One region of the Shigella sp. SIG3 genome, then DNA from elsewhere that is predicted to be linked to it. Evidence: predicted binding sites of a transcription regulator. Region 1 holds the regulator's gene; each other region holds the start of a gene.
The links. The regulator Fur, encoded in region 1, represses iron uptake genes when iron is present. The targets are predictions, from matches to a motif close to ATAATAATGAGAACNACTATCAA.
Positions count from the first base shown of each region.

Region 1 (4,217 bases):
GGCGTGAGTCATCGCGCTGATGTATTATGGCGCGCTATCCATCCGGGCAGAGGCCTGGCTGATTGTTTCCCCCGAAGTCACCAAGATCATGGCCAAAGAACAAACGGACCGTACGACATTAGATCTGTTCGCGCACGAGCGTCGACCGGGACGACCGAAAACTAATCCGCTTTCGCGCGATGAACAGCTGCGTATTAATAAACGCAACCAGCTAAAACGCGACAAAGTACGTGGCCTTAAGCGTGTCGAACTGAAGCTGAACGCGGAAGCTGTCGAGGCGCTGAACGAGCTGGCGGAATCGCGTAATATGAGCCGTAGCGAACTGATCGAAGAGATGTTAATGCAGCAACTGGCGGCGCTGCGTAGTCAGGGCATCGTTTAAATTTCCACTTTCATGTAGCACAGTGTGCAGTCCTGCTCGTTTGCTGATTCCGCAAGACTGCCTGTTCTGCTATGATTGCCTTTATCCGTGGGCAATTTTCCACCCCCATTTCAATAAGTTTCAAGAGGTTATTTCACTCATGGCTATCACTGGCATCTTTTTCGGCAGCGACACCGGTAATACCGAAAATATCGCAAAAATGATTCAAAAACAGCTTGGTAAAGACGTTGCCGATGTCCATGACATTGCAAAAAGCAGCAAAGAAGATCTGGAAGCTTACGACATTCTGCTGCTGGGCATCCCAACCTGGTATTACGGCGAAGCGCAGTGTGACTGGGATGACTTCTTCCCGACTCTCGAAGAGATTGATTTCAATGGTAAACTGGTTGCGCTGTTTGGTTGTGGTGACCAGGAAGATTACGCCGAATATTTCTGCGACGCATTGGGCACCATCCGCGACATCATTGAACCGCGCGGTGCAACCATCGTTGGTCACTGGCCAACTGCGGGCTATCATTTCGAAGCATCAAAAGGTCTGGCAGATGACGACCACTTTGTCGGTCTGGCTATCGACGAAGACCGTCAGCCGGAACTGACCGCTGAACGTGTAGAAAAATGGGTTAAACAGATTTCTGAAGAGTTGCATCTCGACGAAATTCTTAATGCCTGATGTGATGCGGCGTAGACTCATGTCTACGCCGTATTAATAGATAATGCCAATCAAAATAATTGCTACAAATTTGTAACTTTTGCTGTTGTACCTGTACAATGTCCCAGTGTTCAAGTGGCCTTGCCGTTGTAAATGTAAGCTGTGCCACGTTTTTATTAACAATATTTGCCAGGGACTTGTGGTTTTCATTTAGGCGTGGCAATTCTATAATGATACGCATTATCTCAAGAGCAAATTCTGTCACTTCTTCTAATGAAGTGAACCGCTTAGTAACAGGACAGATTCCGCATGACTGATAACAATACCGCCCTAAAGAAAGCTGGCCTGAAAGTAACGCTTCCTCGTTTAAAAATCCTGGAAGTTCTTCAGGAGCCGGACAACCATCACGTCAGTGCGGAAGATTTATACAAACGTCTGATCGATATGGGTGAAGAAATTGGTCTGGCTACGGTATATCGCGTACTGAACCAGTTTGACGACGCTGGTATCGTCACCCGCCACAATTTTGAAGGCGGTAAATCCGTATTTGAGCTGACACAGCAACATCACCACGATCACCTGATTTGCCTCGACTGCGGCAAGGTTATCGAATTTAGTGATGATTCCATCGAAGCGCGTCAGCGTGAAATTGCCGCAAAACATGGCATTCGCCTGACTAACCACAGTCTCTATCTTTACGGTCACTGTGCCGAAGGCGATTGCCGCGAAGATGAGCACGCGCACGAAGGCAAATAAGCCAGCCTGAACGAGAAAAGCCAACCTGCGGGTTGGCTTTTTTATACAAGGGAAATAAGAAAAGCGAGAGTTACAGCTCTCACTTATTTGTTATTACTGCGTATTTCCTGCCAGACCTTATCACAATCGGCTTTCACCGCCTGATCATTTCCGGTTTGCGTTGCACGCAGACACTGCTGATAATCCAGTACGCGTACACTTTCCTGGTCGGCAAACTGCTGATGTTGTTTCTCTTTCTTCAGCACGTTTAACACGCTCTGGCAGGCTTCAATTTTTTCTGGCGAACCTTGCGCGGTGTTGATACAGGCGCTGTATGCCTCTTTCAGACGGCTGTCTTCCTGTGGTGCGGTTGATTGCGCACAAGCTACCAGCCCCGATGCCATCATGGCGATGAGAATCAGTTTTTTCATTGAATGCGGCAGGCACAAAACCTGCCGCGTCGGGCATCAGAAGATGGTGAATGGTGCGATTACCATAAATTTCACGTCACGCTCATCCTGGAAGATGTTACCGTAACCGCCGCCCCAGCTTGGGATGTCGGAGTGGTTGTCGTATTCGGTGAAGTGCAGTTTGAACATCGTGCCTTTGGCGCGACCGTCCTGAATGGTGTAGACCGCATCCAGGCTGTAGGCAGACTCTTCAATAGTCCGGTTTTTGTCGTTGTACGCATCCGGATTGCTCTGCCAGGTCGCAGGTTTAGCATCCCATGCGTAAACGTAGGAAGCGCCGATGGCGAAGCCTGGAAGATTCCAGTTTTTCAGGTCATACATCGCACCGAAGAAGACCGCTTTTTCGCCGTTAGCGTTGAAGTAGGAACGGTTATCCCACCAGATATCCAGGCGGCCGTTGGAGGAAGCGTAGGTTGGGGTCATACGTTGCAGGAAGTATCCCTGCTGACTGTCAGCCTTAACCCAGGTGCCTTCGAGGCGCAAATCCACTACGTCAGCCGCCCGGTAACCAAAGGTCAACGCTTGCAGCCAAGCGGTGCCGTCATAAAGATCGTTGACGCTGCGATCGTCAACTTTATCGCGGGTACCATAGAACTGGTAGCTGGTGGTTAACGGGCTACCGGCGATATCAAATTTGTAGCTGGCTTTGGCAAAATATTGATCGATATACCCTTCCGCCTGACCAAATGCCGCTTCCAGTACGAAGTTATTTTTGAAGTCGTATTTCGCACCGATGGAGTGCAGATAATCAACTTTGGTGGTTTTATCGTTCTGATAAAACTCATCCATTTCCAGATGCCACGGCGCTTTGTATTCGTTGGTCCACATGTAGGAGAAACTCAAGGCACCAGCATCGCCGTAATCAAAATTCGCCCCGGCTTCCGCCCCCTGATAAGTACCCGGCATAAAGCTCCAGTGCGGCGCTAACAGCGTTTGACCGGTTGGCTGAATGTAACCTGCCCTCGCCCAAACCGGACCGTATTTAAATTTGGCCGCAGCTTTATACAGGCTTATACCGCTTTTGTCGCCGGACCAGTCTTCGTCATAGGCTTTATTACTTTTTGAAAACGCGATTTCGTTCGGGTGGGAGCTGTCGCCGTTTTCCGCCATTTCAATCGCCGTAAACGCAGCAATATCAAGGCCGAACATATCAGCAGCATAACCGGACTGAAAATCGAGGTTGGCATTCCAGGTGGAGTGAAAAAGGTTGGTTTTGTATTTGTCGCCGTCGGTAACATCTTTACGGTCGCGTTCACGCTGCCAGTAATAGATACCGCCGGTTAAGGTTGAATCGTCGATGAATCCTTCGGCGCGAGCCTCCGGCATTGCCATAAAGCCCGACATTGCTGTAACACCGGCAATAGCCAGCGCCAGCGTACTACGTTTGCCACTAAACGTACGCATGGGTTAATCCTCTTTGACGTATAAATTGCTGCACCAAAGGTGAACAGCGAAAAAAAATAAAAATTAAAAAAGTAGCGTTGAGAAAAGTCTCGCTGACTACAGGAACAGACTATTTTTCGCGACGCGAATTATCAATCTCTTTCTGTAACCAGAATGTAAGAACATGAGCAACCGCACATATTTTGATGATTTTTGTTACAAGGCTTAAGTTTGCGGTTGAAAGGCTTGCAGAAGAATAAAAACGTGAAATTCCAGCAAGATGAAAGCGGTTACATTTTATTTAATTATGTTTTGTGATTTTAAATTTATTTTATGGATAAATTGCGAAGCGGAATTAATTCGCGAAGAAAAGCAGAAAAAACGCCGCAGAGCGCGGCGTTTGGGATTGTTTGCTATTTCTTGCCGGATGCGGCGTGAACGCCTTATCCGGCCTACAAAAGCACGCAAATTCAATATATTGCAGAGATCATGTAGGCCTAATAAGCGAAGCGCATCAGGCAATTTAGCGTTTGAAATTTATTGTCTATTTATTGCCGGATGCGACGTAAATGCCTCACCCGGCTTGGTAGAACTTAAA
Region 1 covers NZ_JBQZXE010000021.1:26,926-31,142, reverse strand. Annotated here, with positions in the region: gene ybfE (LexA regulated protein) at 89-382, shown strand; gene fldA (flavodoxin FldA) at 522-1,052, shown strand; gene uof (fur leader peptide) at 1,262-1,348, shown strand; gene fur (ferric iron uptake transcriptional regulator) at 1,341-1,787, shown strand; gene chiQ (ChiQ/YbfN family lipoprotein) at 1,871-2,197, opposite strand; gene chiP (chitoporin ChiP) at 2,234-3,640, opposite strand.

Region 2 (4,217 bases), on a different contig from region 1:
CAAGGCGTTAGGCGGGCTGGATATTATGGCGCTGGTCGCCGGGAAACAGGTTGCCATTCCGGATATTGCAGACCTCACCAGCGAACAGTTTCAAAAGACCTTTGCCATTAACGTTTTCGCGCTGTTCTGGCTAACCCAGGAAGCGATCCCCCTGCTACCGAAAGGTGCAAGTATCATCACCACTTCGTCAATCCAGGCATACCAGCCAAGTCCGCATTTACTGGACTATGCGGCTACGAAGGCGGCGATTCTGAACTACAGCCGTGGCCTGGCAAAACAGGTCGCGGAGAAAGGTATTCGGGTGAATATTGTCGCGCCAGGCCCTATCTGGACGGCACTGCAAATTTCCGGCGGACAAACGCAGGATAAGATCCCGCAGTTTGGTCAGAAAACGCCGATGAAGCGTGCGGGGCAACCGGCGGAACTGGCCCCTGTATATGTTTATCTGGCAAGTCAGGAGTCGAGCTACGTCACCGCAGAAGTGCACGGCGTGTGCGGCGGCGAGCATTTAGGTTAAAAAAATGCCCGGTTGTGAAAAGCAACCGGGCATCATTGTGAATTCACTCTTACCTGATGTGGCGAAAACGCCTTATCCGCCTACAAACGCATGAAGATTCAACATGTTGCAATAGATTTTGTAGGCCTGATAAGCGTAGCGCATCAGGCATTGAGCACCTAATGCCGGATGCGTCGTGAACGCCTTATCCGGCCTACAAACGCACGAAGATTCAACATGTTGCAATAGATTTTGTAGGCCTGATGAGCGTAGCGTATCAGGCAATTCTACTTTACTTCGCTTTGGCGGTTTCTTCGCCGACCAGACCTATCTTCAGGTAACCCGCCTGATGCAGCGTATCCATTACCTTCATCAACGTCTCGTAATCGACGGTTTTGTCCGCTCGGAAGAAGATGGTGGTGTCTTTCTTGCCTTCGGTTAACGCATTCAACGCCGTAATCATTGTTTCATCGGTGACCGGATCGTTACCGATAAACATCGAGTTGTCTGCCTTCACCGACAGATAAACCGGTTTTTCCGGGCGCGGCTGCGGCGTGCTGGTAGAAGCAGGCAAGTTCACCTTCACATCTACCGTCGCTAACGGTGCCGCCACCATAAAGATAATCAGCAGAACCAACATCACGTCGATAAACGGCGTCACGTTGATATCATGCATTTCGCCGTTATCGTCGAGGTTTTCGTTAAGATGCATTGCCATCGGACATTATCCTGCGCGTAATTTTTGTGCGACACGAACCGGATGCGCAGCGGCGCTGGCTTCCAGATCCAGGTCACGGCTTTGCAGCAACAATACCTGCGCTGCAACATCACCCAGCATCGCTTTAAAGCCGCCAATCTGGCGTGCAAATACGTTATAGATAACGACCGCAGGAATCGCTGCCACGAGGCCGATTGCCGTTGCTAACAGAGCTTCTGCGATACCCGGCGCAACGACTGCCAGGTTAGTGGTCTGCGTTTGCGCGATACCAATAAAGCTGTTCATGATGCCCCAGACCGTACCAAACAGACCAACGAACGGAGAAATCGCGCCGATGGTTGCCAGATAGCCGTTACCGCGGCCCATTTGACGACCCACTGCGGCGACCCGACGCTCCAGACGGAAGCTGGTACGTTCTTTAATACCTTCGTTATCGTCGCTGCCTTCTGACAGTTCCAGCTCATTCTGCGCTTCATTGAGCAAATGCAGGCTTAAGCTTTTGCTACCAAAATCAGCGGCGATATCGTTGGCCTGGTTTAAGGAACGTGCTTCAGCCAGCAGTTGCTGCTCGCGCTTAAGGCGACGCTTCTGATTGAAGAACTCTACGCTCTTACTGAAGAAGATTGCCCAGGTGACTACGGAGGCCAAAATAAGCCCAATCATCACGCACTTAACGACAATATCGGCGTGCTGATACATACCCCAGACGGAAAGGTCCGTCTGCATTAAATTATTACCCACTGTGTATCTCCAGGACGCAAGTCACAAAATCTGCGCATAATAATATCAAAACGACGTCGAATTGATAGTCGTTCTCATTACTATTTGCATACTGCCGTACCTTTGCTTTCTTTTCCTTGCGTTTACGCAGTAAAAAAGTCACCAGCACGCCATTTGCGAAAATTTTCTGCTTTATGCCAATTCTTCAGGATGCGCCCGCGAATATTCATGCTAGTTTAGACATCCAGACGTATAAAAACAGGAATCCCGACATGGCGGACAAAAAGCTTGATACTCAACTGGTGAATGCAGGACGCAGCAAAAAATACACTCTTGGCGCGGTAAATAGCGTGATTCAGCGCGCTTCTTCGCTGGTATTTGAGAGTATGGAAGCCAAAAAGCACGCGACGCGCAATCGCGCCAATGGCGAGTTGTTCTATGGACGGCGCGGAACGTTAACCCATTTTTCCTTACAACAAGCGATGTGTGAACTGGAAGGTGGCGCAGGCTGCGCGCTATTTCCCTGCGGGGCGGCAGCGGTTGCTAATTCGATTCTTGCTTTTGTCGAACAGGGCGATCATGTGTTGATGACCAACACCGCCTATGAACCGAGTCAGGATTTCTGTAGCAAAATCCTCAGCAAACTGGGCGTAACGACATCGTGGTTTGATCCGCTGATTGGTGCCGATATCGTTAAGCATCTGCAGCCAAACACTAAAATCGTGTTTCTGGAATCGCCGGGTTCCATCACTATGGAAGTCCACGACGTTCCGGCGATTGTTGCCGCCGTGCGCAGTGTGGTGCCGGATGCCATCATTATGATCGACAACACCTGGGCAGCCGGTGTGCTGTTTAAGGCGCTGGATTTTGGCATCGATGTTTCTATTCAGGCCGCCACCAAATATCTGGTTGGGCATTCAGATGCGATGATTGGCACTGCCGTGTGCAATGCCCGTTGCTGGGAGCAGCTACGGGAAAATGCCTATCTGATGGGCCAGATGGTCGATGCCGATACCGCCTATATAACCAGCCGTGGCCTGCGCACATTAGGTGTGCGTTTGCGTCAACATCATGAAAGCAGTCTGAAAGTGGCCGAATGGCTGGCAGAACATCCGCAAGTTGCGCGAGTTAACCACCCTGCCCTGCCTGGCAGTAAAGGACACGAATTCTGGAAACGAGACTTTACAGGCAGCAGCGGGCTATTTTCCTTTGTGCTTAAGAAAAAACTCAATGATGAAGAGCTGGCGAACTATCTGGATAACTTCAGTTTATTCAGCATGGCCTACTCGTGGGGCGGGTATGAATCGTTGATCCTGGCAAATCAACCAGAACATATCGCCGCCATTCGCCCACAAGGCGAGATCGATTTTAGCGGGACCTTGATTCGCCTGCATATTGGTCTGGAAGATGTCGACGATCTGATTGCCGATCTGGACGCCGGTTTTGCACGGATTGTATAACATTGCCACTTTTGGACAATTTTGCAGACATTTTATTGTGAAAAGTCTTAAATTGTTGCGTCCGGGATCAAGGCGTCCCGGACGATTCAGGAGTACAATAGGCAGATAAAAGCTTAAACGCTGTTCCACAGGAAAGTCCATGGCTGTTATTCAAGATATCATCGCTGCGCTCTGGCAACACGACTTTGCCGCGCTGGCGGATCCTCATATTGTTAGCGTTGTTTACTTTGTCATGTTTGCCACGCTGTTTTTAGAAAACGGCCTGCTGCCCGCCTCATTTTTGCCAGGCGACAGCTTGTTGATACTGGCAGGCGCATTGATTGCCCAAGGGGTTATGGATTTTCTGCCTACGATTGCGATTCTGACCGCCGCAGCAAGTCTGGGCTGCTGGCTAAGTTATATTCAGGGGCGCTGGTTAGGGAATACCAAAACGGTGAAAGGCTGGCTGGCACAGCTTCCTGCTAAATATCACCAGCGCGCCACCTGCATGTTTGACCGCCACGGTCTGCTGGCGCTGCTGGCTGGACGTTTTCTTGCATTTGTCCGTACGCTGCTGCCAACCATGGCGGGAATTTCCGGTCTGCCAAACCGCCGCTTCCAGTTTTTCAACTGGTTAAGTGGATTGCTGTGGGTCAGCGTGGTAACCAGTTTTGGCTATGCCTTAAGTATGATTCCGTTCGTTAAACGCCATGAAGATCAGGTAATGACGTTCCTGATGATCCTGCCAATTGCCTTGTTAACCGCTGGCTTGTTAGGCACGCTGTTTGTGGTGATTAAAAAAAAATACTGTAACGCCTGACGATTTTCCCCGTTCCCGGCTGCT
Region 2 covers NZ_JBQZXE010000016.1:727-4,943, reverse strand. Annotated here, with positions in the region: partial or broken gene yghA (NADP(+)-dependent aldehyde reductase) at 1-517, shown strand, start outside; gene exbD (TonB system transport protein ExbD) at 789-1,214, opposite strand; gene exbB (tol-pal system-associated acyl-CoA thioesterase) at 1,221-1,955, opposite strand; gene metC (cystathionine beta-lyase) at 2,207-3,394, shown strand; gene yghB (DedA family general envelope maintenance protein YghB) at 3,534-4,193, shown strand.
Region 2: the regulator Fur is predicted to act here: its motif matches at 2,017-2,039, upstream of exbB (tol-pal system-associated acyl-CoA thioesterase).

Region 3 (4,217 bases), on a different contig from region 1:
GCAATTACTGCTCTTGCTGCGTAAAAGCAGTTTGCAGGAGAACCTGGAAAACAGCGCATCACGTCTCAACTTGCTTCTGGCCTGGCTGGAGGACCATTTTGCCGATGAGGTGAATTGGGATGCCGTGGCGGATCAATTTTCTCTTTCACTGCGTACGCTACATCGGCAGCTTAAGCAGCAAACGGGACTGACGCCTCAGCGATACCTGAACCGCCTGCGACTGATGAAAGCCCGACATCTGCTACGCCACAGCGAGGCCAGCGTCACTGACATCGCCTATCGCTGTGGATTCAGCGACAGTAACCACTTTTCGACGCTTTTTCGCCGAGAGTTTAACTGGTCACCGCGTGATATTCGCCAGGGACGGGATGGCTTTCTGCAATAACGCGAATCTTCTCAACGTATTTGTACGCCATATTGCGAATAATCAACTTCGTTCTCTGGCCGAGGTAGCCACGGTGGCGCATCAGTTAAAACTTCTCAAAGATGATTTTTTTGCCAGCGACCAGCAGGCAGTCGCTGTGGCTGACCGTTATCCGCAAGATGTCTTTGCCGAACATACACATGATTTTTGTGAGCTGGTGATTGTCTGGCGCGGTAATGGTCTGCATGTACTCAACGATCGTCCTTATCGCATTACCCGTGGCGATCTCTTTTATATTCATGCTGACGATAAACACTCCTACGCTTCCGTTAACGATCTGGTTTTGCAGAATATTATTTATTGCCCGGAGCGGCTGAAGCTGAATCTTGACTGGCAGGGAGCGATTCCGGGATTTAGCGCCAGCGCAGGGCAACCACACTGGCGCTTAGGTAGCGTGGGGATGGCGCAGGCGCGGCAGGTTATCGGTCAGCTTGAGCATGAAAGTAGTCAGCATGTGCCGTTTGCTAACGAAATGGCTGAGTTGCTGTTCGGGCAGTTGGTGATGTTGCTGAATCGCCATCGTTACACCAGTGATTCGTTGCCGCCAACATCCAGCGAAACGTTGCTGGATAAGCTGATTACCCGGCTGGCGGCTAGCCTGAAAAGTCCCTTTGCGCTGGATAAATTTTGTGATGAGGCATCGTGCAGTGAGCGCGTTTTGCGTCAGCAATTTCGCCAGCAGACTGGAATGACCATCAATCAATATCTGCGGCAGGTCAGAGTGTGTCATGCGCAATATCTTCTCCAGCATAGCCGCCTGTTAATCAGTGATATTTCGACCGAATGTGGCTTTGAAGATAGTAACTATTTTTCGGTGGTGTTTACCCGGGAAACCGGGATGACGCCCAGCCAGTGGCGTCATCTCAATTCGCAGAAAGATTAATTCGCCATGCCGATGCCGACGATGTTAGCGGCGACAATAATCACCACACAACCGAGGCTCAACACCGTTACCGGACGGCGTCCTGTATTGTTCCACTCTTTCAGCACCAGCCCGACGATACCGCCGCACAATACATAGAAACTCATATGCAGCATCCAACTGATGTAGTCATACTGCGCCGGAATGCGGGCGTGGCCCTAGGCATAGAAAAAGAATTGCAGATACCACATCAACCCGCCCAGTGCCGAGAGTAACACATTGTGAATGATCAGCGGTTTTGCCAGCGAGAAGTCGGCTTTTAGCGACAAATCCTTCACTTTTGCCAGACGAATAAAACAGAAACCGAGGTTAATGATCGCGCCGCCGCCCATGATGACAACATAGCTTGGCAGAGCGACATACAGTGGATCGACGCCAAGTGCGGCAGCGGCTTCATGCATCGGTTTTGCGGCGTTCATCGCAAAGGACATCCCGGCAGAGAAAATGCCGCACATCACCGCCAGCACCAGCCCTTTTTTCAGATTGAACTCTTCGGCTTTAATGCCCATCTTGCGCTCTTTCAACTGCCCGGCTCGAGTTACAATCCCTACGCCAATCAGCGCCACCAGAACGCCGAGTAACGTCATGCGTCCGCCTTCGGTGTTAATCAGCACATCGAAATTGCCGTTGATAATTGGCGTCATCAGCGTACCGACAATCAACGTAATGCCAATGGCGATGCCAATTCCCATCGACATGCCGAGATAACGCATGGTCAGGCCATAGTTGATATTACCGATCCCCCACATAGCGCCGAACAGAAAAACAGGCAGCAGCGTAGAGAGACTAAACGAGCTGTAATACGCCCAGAAATCCGGTAGTAACAGGGCGCTGATGGCCCACGGCAGAATAATCCACGAAACAATCCCACCGACTGACCACATGGTTTCCCATGACCATTTTTTTACTTTTTTGAACGGAGCGTAAAAACAGGCTGCACTGGCCGCGCCGATCAAATGCCAAAATATCCCCATCGTAATCGCGTTACTCATCTTCTTATCCTCATCATTTTTCGTCGCTTCACATCTCCGACGAGATGAGTGTAAAAATCGTGCTGTCGATTAACCTTTCGCCTGTTGCCGCCGTTGTCGATTTACTGGCAATCACGGCATTAAGTGGGTGATTTGCTTCACATCTCGGGCATTTTCCTGCAAAACCATACCCTTACGAAAAGTGCGGCATTGATAATCATTTTCAATATCATTTAATTAACTATAATAAACCAACTGCTTACGCGGCATTAACAATCGGCCGCCCGACAATACTGGAGATGAATATGAGCTATACCCTGCCATCCCTGCCGTATGCTTACGATGCCCTGGAACCGCACTTCGATAAGCAGACCATGGAAATCCACCACACCAAACACCATCAGACCTACGTAAACAACGCCAACGCGGCGCTGGAAAGCCTGCCAGAATTTGCCAACCTGCCGGTTGAAGAGCTGATCACCAAACTGGACCAGCTGCCAGCAGACAAGAAAACCGTACTGCGCAACAACGCTGGCGGTCACGCTAACCACAGCCTGTTCTGGAAAGGTCTGAAAAAAGGCACCACCCTGCAGGGTGACCTGAAAGCGGCTATCGAACGTGACTTCGGCTCCGTTGATAACTTCAAAGCAGAATTTGAAAAAGCGGCAGCTTCCCGCTTTGGTTCCGGCTGGGCATGGCTGGTGCTGAAAGGCGATAAACTGGCGGTGGTTTCTACTGCTAACCAGGATTCTCCGCTGATGGGTGAAGCTATTTCTGGCGCTTCCGGCTTCCCGATTCTGGGCCTGGATGTGTGGGAACATGCTTACTACCTGAAATTCCAGAACCGCCGTCCGGACTACATCAAAGAGTTCTGGAACGTGGTGAACTGGGACGAAGCAGCGGCACGTTTTGCGGCGAAAAAATAATCATTTGCCGCCTGCTGCAATGAGGCGTATAGGCCGCATATCAGCTTAAAAAATGAACCATCGCCAACGGCGGTGGTTTTTTTGTGAACAATTCCAAAATAAAAACAATGATCCTATAAAAATAAAACAGCGTTTCAATTGATGTGGTTTTGATCACTTTTATTGATTAAATGAATGTCTATCTTCGTTTCCATCAACACTGATGCTCCATTGAGGAATTACGCATCAGCCCTTAAAAATATGCCGACAGGTGATGGAAATGCAGATAAAACGCTCGATTGAGAAAATCCCGGGGGGGATGATGCTCGTCCCGCTATTCCTTGGCGCACTGTGCCACACCTTCTCGCCGGGGGCGGGGAAATATTTTGGATCATTCACCAACGGGATGATTACCGGTACGGTGCCCATTCTGGCGGTGTGGTTTTTTTGCATGGGGGCGTCAATAAAATTAAGCGCGACGGGAACGGTACTGCGTAAATCCGGTACGCTGGTGGTAACTAAAATTGCCGTCGCGTGGGTGGTTGCGGCAATTGCCTCGCGCATTATTCCGGAACATGGTGTTGAAGTTGGATTCTTTGCCGGACTTTCAACGCTGGCGCTGGTGGCGGCGATGGATATGACCAACGGCGGACTTTACGCTTCCATCATGCAGCAGTACGGTACGAAAGAAGAAGCTGGGGCATTTGTGTTGATGTCGTTGGAGTCCGGGCCGCTCATGACGATGATTATTCTGGGCACTGCCGGGATTGCCTCGTTTGAACCGCATGTTTTCGTCGGCGCAGTATTACCGTTCCTGGTGGGCTTTGCCCTGGGGAATCTTGACCCTGAATTACGAGAATTTTTCAGCAAAGCGGTGCAAACGCTGATTCCATTCTTTGCCTTCGCGCTGGGCAATACCATTGATTTGACTGTGATTGCCCAGACTGGTTTGCTGGGGATCCTGTTGGGTGTGGCAATAATTATCGTGACCGGTA
Region 3 covers NZ_JBQZXE010000054.1:5,228-9,444, forward strand. Annotated here, with positions in the region: gene rhaS (HTH-type transcriptional activator RhaS) at 1-385, shown strand, start outside; gene rhaR (HTH-type transcriptional activator RhaR) at 459-1,307, shown strand; partial or broken gene rhaT (L-rhamnose/proton symporter RhaT) at 1,304-2,338, opposite strand; gene sodA (superoxide dismutase [Mn]) at 2,623-3,243, shown strand; gene kdgT (2-keto-3-deoxygluconate transporter) at 3,503-4,217, shown strand, end outside.
Region 3: the regulator Fur is predicted to act here: its motif matches at 2,528-2,550, upstream of sodA (superoxide dismutase [Mn]).

Region 4 (4,217 bases), on a different contig from region 1:
ATGAAACGCAGCAGAGAATCTTGAAATAATTAACAAACAAAGGAATTACAGTTAGAAATTGTAGGAAAGATCTCGTTTTTCGCGACAATCTGGCGTTTTTCTTGCTAATTCTAGGATTAATCCGTTCATAGTGTAAAACCCCGTTTACACATTCTGACGGAAGATATAGATTGGAAGTATTGCATTCACTAAGATAAGTATGGCGACACTGGAACAGACATGAATTATCAGAACGACGATTTACGCATCAAAGAAATCAAAGAGTTACTTCCTCCTGTCGCATTGCTGGAAAAATTCCCCGCAACTGAAAATGCCGCGAATACGGTTGCTCATGCCCGAAAAGCGATCCATAAGATCCTGAAAGGTAATGATGATCGCCTGTTGGTGGTGATTGGCCCGTGCTCAATTCATGATCCTGTCGCGGCTAAAGAGTATGCCACTCGCTTGCTGGCGCTGCGTGAAGAGCTGAAAGATGAGCTGGAAATCGTAATGCGCGTCTATTTTGAAAAGCCGCGTACCACGGTGGGCTGGAAAGGGTTGATTAACGATCCGCATATGGATAACAGCTTCCAGATCAACGACGGTCTGCGTATAGCCCGTAAATTGCTGCTTGATATTAACGACAGCGGTCTGCCAGCGGCGGGTGAGTTTCTCGATATGATCACTCCTCAGTATCTCGCTGACCTGATGAGCTGGGGCGCAATTGGTGCACGTACCACGGAATCGCAGGTGCACCGCGAACTGGCGTCTGGTCTTTCTTGTCCGGTAGGTTTTAAAAATGGCACAGACGGTACGATTAAAGTGGCTATCGATGCCATTAATGCCGCCGGTGCGCCGCACTGCTTCCTGTCCGTAACTAAATGGGGGCATTCGGCGATTGTGAATACCAGTGGTAACGGCGATTGCCATATCATTCTGCGCGGCGGTAAAGAGCCTAACTACAGCGCGAAGCACGTTGCTGAAGTGAAAGAAGGGCTGAACAAAGCAGGTCTGCCAGCTCAGGTGATGATCGATTTCAGCCATGCTAATTCGTCCAAACAATTCAAAAAGCAGATGGATGTTTGTGCTGACGTTTGCCAGCAGATTGCCGGTGGCGAAAAGGCCATTATTGGCGTGATGGTGGAAAGCCATCTGGTGGAAGGCAATCAGAGCCTCGATAGCGGGGAGCCGCTGGCCTACGGTAAGAGCATCACCGATGCCTGCATTGGCTGGGAAGATACCGATGCTCTGTTACGTCAACTGGCGAATGCAGTAAAAGCGCGTCGCGGGTAAGGTTTAATTGTCGGATGCGCCGTCAGAGTGGCGTATCCGATGAATCACCACAGGCCTGATAAGACGCGCAGCGTCGCATCAGGCAATGTGCTCCATTGTTAGCAACGACAAACAAAAAAGCCGACTCACTTGCAGTCGGCTTTCTCATTTTTTAAACGAATGACGTTTACTTCGCTTTACCCTGGTTCGCAACGGCTGCTGCTTTCGCCGCGATCTCGTCAGCATTACCCAGATAATAGCGTTTCAGCGGTTTGAAATTCTCGTCGAACTCATACACCAGCGGCACGCCAGTCGGGATATTCAGCTCAAGAATCTCTTCTTCGCTCATGTTATCAAGATATTTCACCAGCGCACGCAGGGAGTTACCGTGTGCGGCGATGATTACGCGCTCACCGCTCTTCATACGCGGCAGAATGGTTTCATTCCAGTAAGGGATCACGCGGTCAATGGTCAGCGCCAGGCTTTCCGTCAGCGGCAATTCTTTCTCGCTCAGTTTCGCGTAACGCGGATCGTGACCCGGATAACGCTCATCATCTTTAGTCAGTTCCGGCGGAGTCACTGCAAAACCACGACGCCACTGTTTCACCTGCTCGTCGCCATACTTTTCAGCAGTTTCCGCTTTGTTCAGACCCTGCAACGCACCGTAGTGACGTTCGTTCAGTTTCCAGGATTTCTCAACGGGCAGCCATGCCTGATCCAGTTCGTCCAGCACATTCCACAGGGTATGGATAGCGCGTTTCAGCACAGAAGTGTAAGCAAAGTCAAAGCTGTAACCTTCCTCTTTCAGCAGCTTACCTGCTGCTTTTGCTTCGCTTACGCCTTTCTCAGACAGATCCACGTCGTACCAACCGGTGAAACGGTTTTCTTTGTTCCACTGACTTTCGCCATGACGAACCAGAACCAGCTTAGTTACAGCCATATACTTACTCCTCAAATCATCTTTTAATGATAATAATTCTCATTATATTGCCGTGACGAAGCAACAGCAATGCTTACGCATAACCATAGCGAAAATAGTGGCGCAGTGTAAGGTTGTTGTGAATATTGAGTTGCAAATATGTCGGTGTTTGCTGGTGATTTGAACAATATGAAGATAAAGCCCTCATGACGAGGGCTTAACATTACTCAGCAATAAACTGATATTCCGTCAGGCTGGAATACTCTTCGCCAGGACGCAGGAAGCAGTCCGGTTGCGGCCATTCAGGGTGGTTCGGGCTGTCCGGCAGAAACTCGCTTTCCAACGCCAGCCCTTGCCAGTCGGCGTAAGGTTCGGTTCCCCGCGACGGTGTGCCGCCGAGGAAGTTGCCGGAGTAGAATTGAAGAGCCGGAGCGGTGGTGTAGACCTTCAGCTGTAATTTTTCATCTGCTGACCAGACATGCGCCGCCACTTTCTTGCCATCGCCTTTGGCCTGTAACAAGAATGCGTGATCGTAACCTTTCACTTTGCGCTGATCGTCGTCGGCAAGAAACTCACTGGCGATGATTTTGGCGCTGCGGAAATCAAAAGACGTTCCGGCGACAGATTTCAAGCCGTCGTGCGGAATGCCGCCTTCATCAACCGGAAGATATTCGTCCGCCAGAATCTGCAACTTGTGATTGCGCACGTCAGACTGCTCGCCGTCAAGATTGAAATAGACGTGATTAGTCATATTCACCGGGCAAGGTTTATCAACTGTGGCGCGATAAGTAATGGAGATACGGTTATCGTCGGTCAGACGATATTGCACCGTCGCGCCGAGATTACCCGGGAAGCCCTGATCGCCATCATCTGAACTCAGGGCAAACAGCACCTGACGATCGTTCTGGTTCACAATCTGCCAGCGACGTTTGTCGAACCCTTCCGGGCCGCCGTGCAGCTGGTTAACGCCCTGGCTTGGCGAAAGCGTCACGGTTTCACCGTCAAAGGTATAACGACTATTGGCGATGCGGTTGGTATAACGACCAATAGAGGCCCCCAGAAACGCAGCCTGATCCTGATAGCATTCCGGACTGGCACAGCCGAGCAGCGCCTCGCGGACGCTGCCATCGGAAAGCGGAATACGGGCGGAAAGTAAAGTCGCACCCCAGTCCATCAGCGTGACTACCATCCCTGCGTTGTTACGCAAAGTTAACAGTCGGTACGGCTGACCATCGGGTGCCAGTGCGGGAGTTTCGTTCAGCACTGTCCTGCTCCTTGTGATGGTTTACAAACGTAAAAAGTCTCTTTAATACCTGTTTTTGCTTCATATTGTTCAGCGACAGCTTGCTGTACGGCAGGCACCAGCTCTTCCGGGATCAGCGCGACGATACAGCCGCCAAATCCGCCGCCGGTCATGCGTACGCCACCTTTGTCGCCAATCACAGCTTTGACGATTTCTACCAGAGTGTCAATTTGCGGCACGGTGATTTCGAAATCATCGCGCATAGAGGCATGAGACTCCGCCATCAACTCGCCCATACGTTTCAGGTCGCCTTGCTCCAGCGCGCTGGCAGCTTCAACGGTGCGGGCGTTTTCAGTCAGGATATGACGCACGCGTTTCGCCACGATTGGGTCCAGCTCATGTGCAACAGCGTTGAACTCTTCAATGGTGACATCGCGCAGAGCTGGCTGCTGGAAGAAACGCGCACCGGTTTCGCACTGTTCACGACGGGTGTTGTATTCGCTGCCAACCAGGGTACGTTTGAAGTTACTGTTGATGATGACGACAGCCACACCTTTCGGCATGGAAACTGCTTTAGTCCCCAGTGAGCGGCAGTCAATCAGCAAGGCATGATCTTTCTTGCCGAGTGCGGAAATTAGCTGATCCATGATCCCGCAGTTACAGCCAACAAACTGGTTTTCTGCTTCCTGACCGTTAAGCGCGATTTGTGCGCCGTCCAGCGGCAGATGATAAAGCTGCTGCAATACGGTTCCGACCGCGACTTCCAGTGAAGCGGAAGAACTTAACCCGGCACCCTGCGGCACA
Region 4 covers NZ_JBQZXE010000009.1:51,585-55,801, forward strand. Annotated here, with positions in the region: gene aroG (3-deoxy-7-phosphoheptulonate synthase AroG) at 220-1,272, shown strand; gene gpmA (2,3-diphosphoglycerate-dependent phosphoglycerate mutase) at 1,439-2,191, opposite strand; gene galM (galactose-1-epimerase) at 2,394-3,434, opposite strand; gene galK (galactokinase) at 3,428-4,217, opposite strand, start outside.
Region 4: the regulator Fur is predicted to act here: its motif matches at 2,218-2,240, upstream of gpmA (2,3-diphosphoglycerate-dependent phosphoglycerate mutase).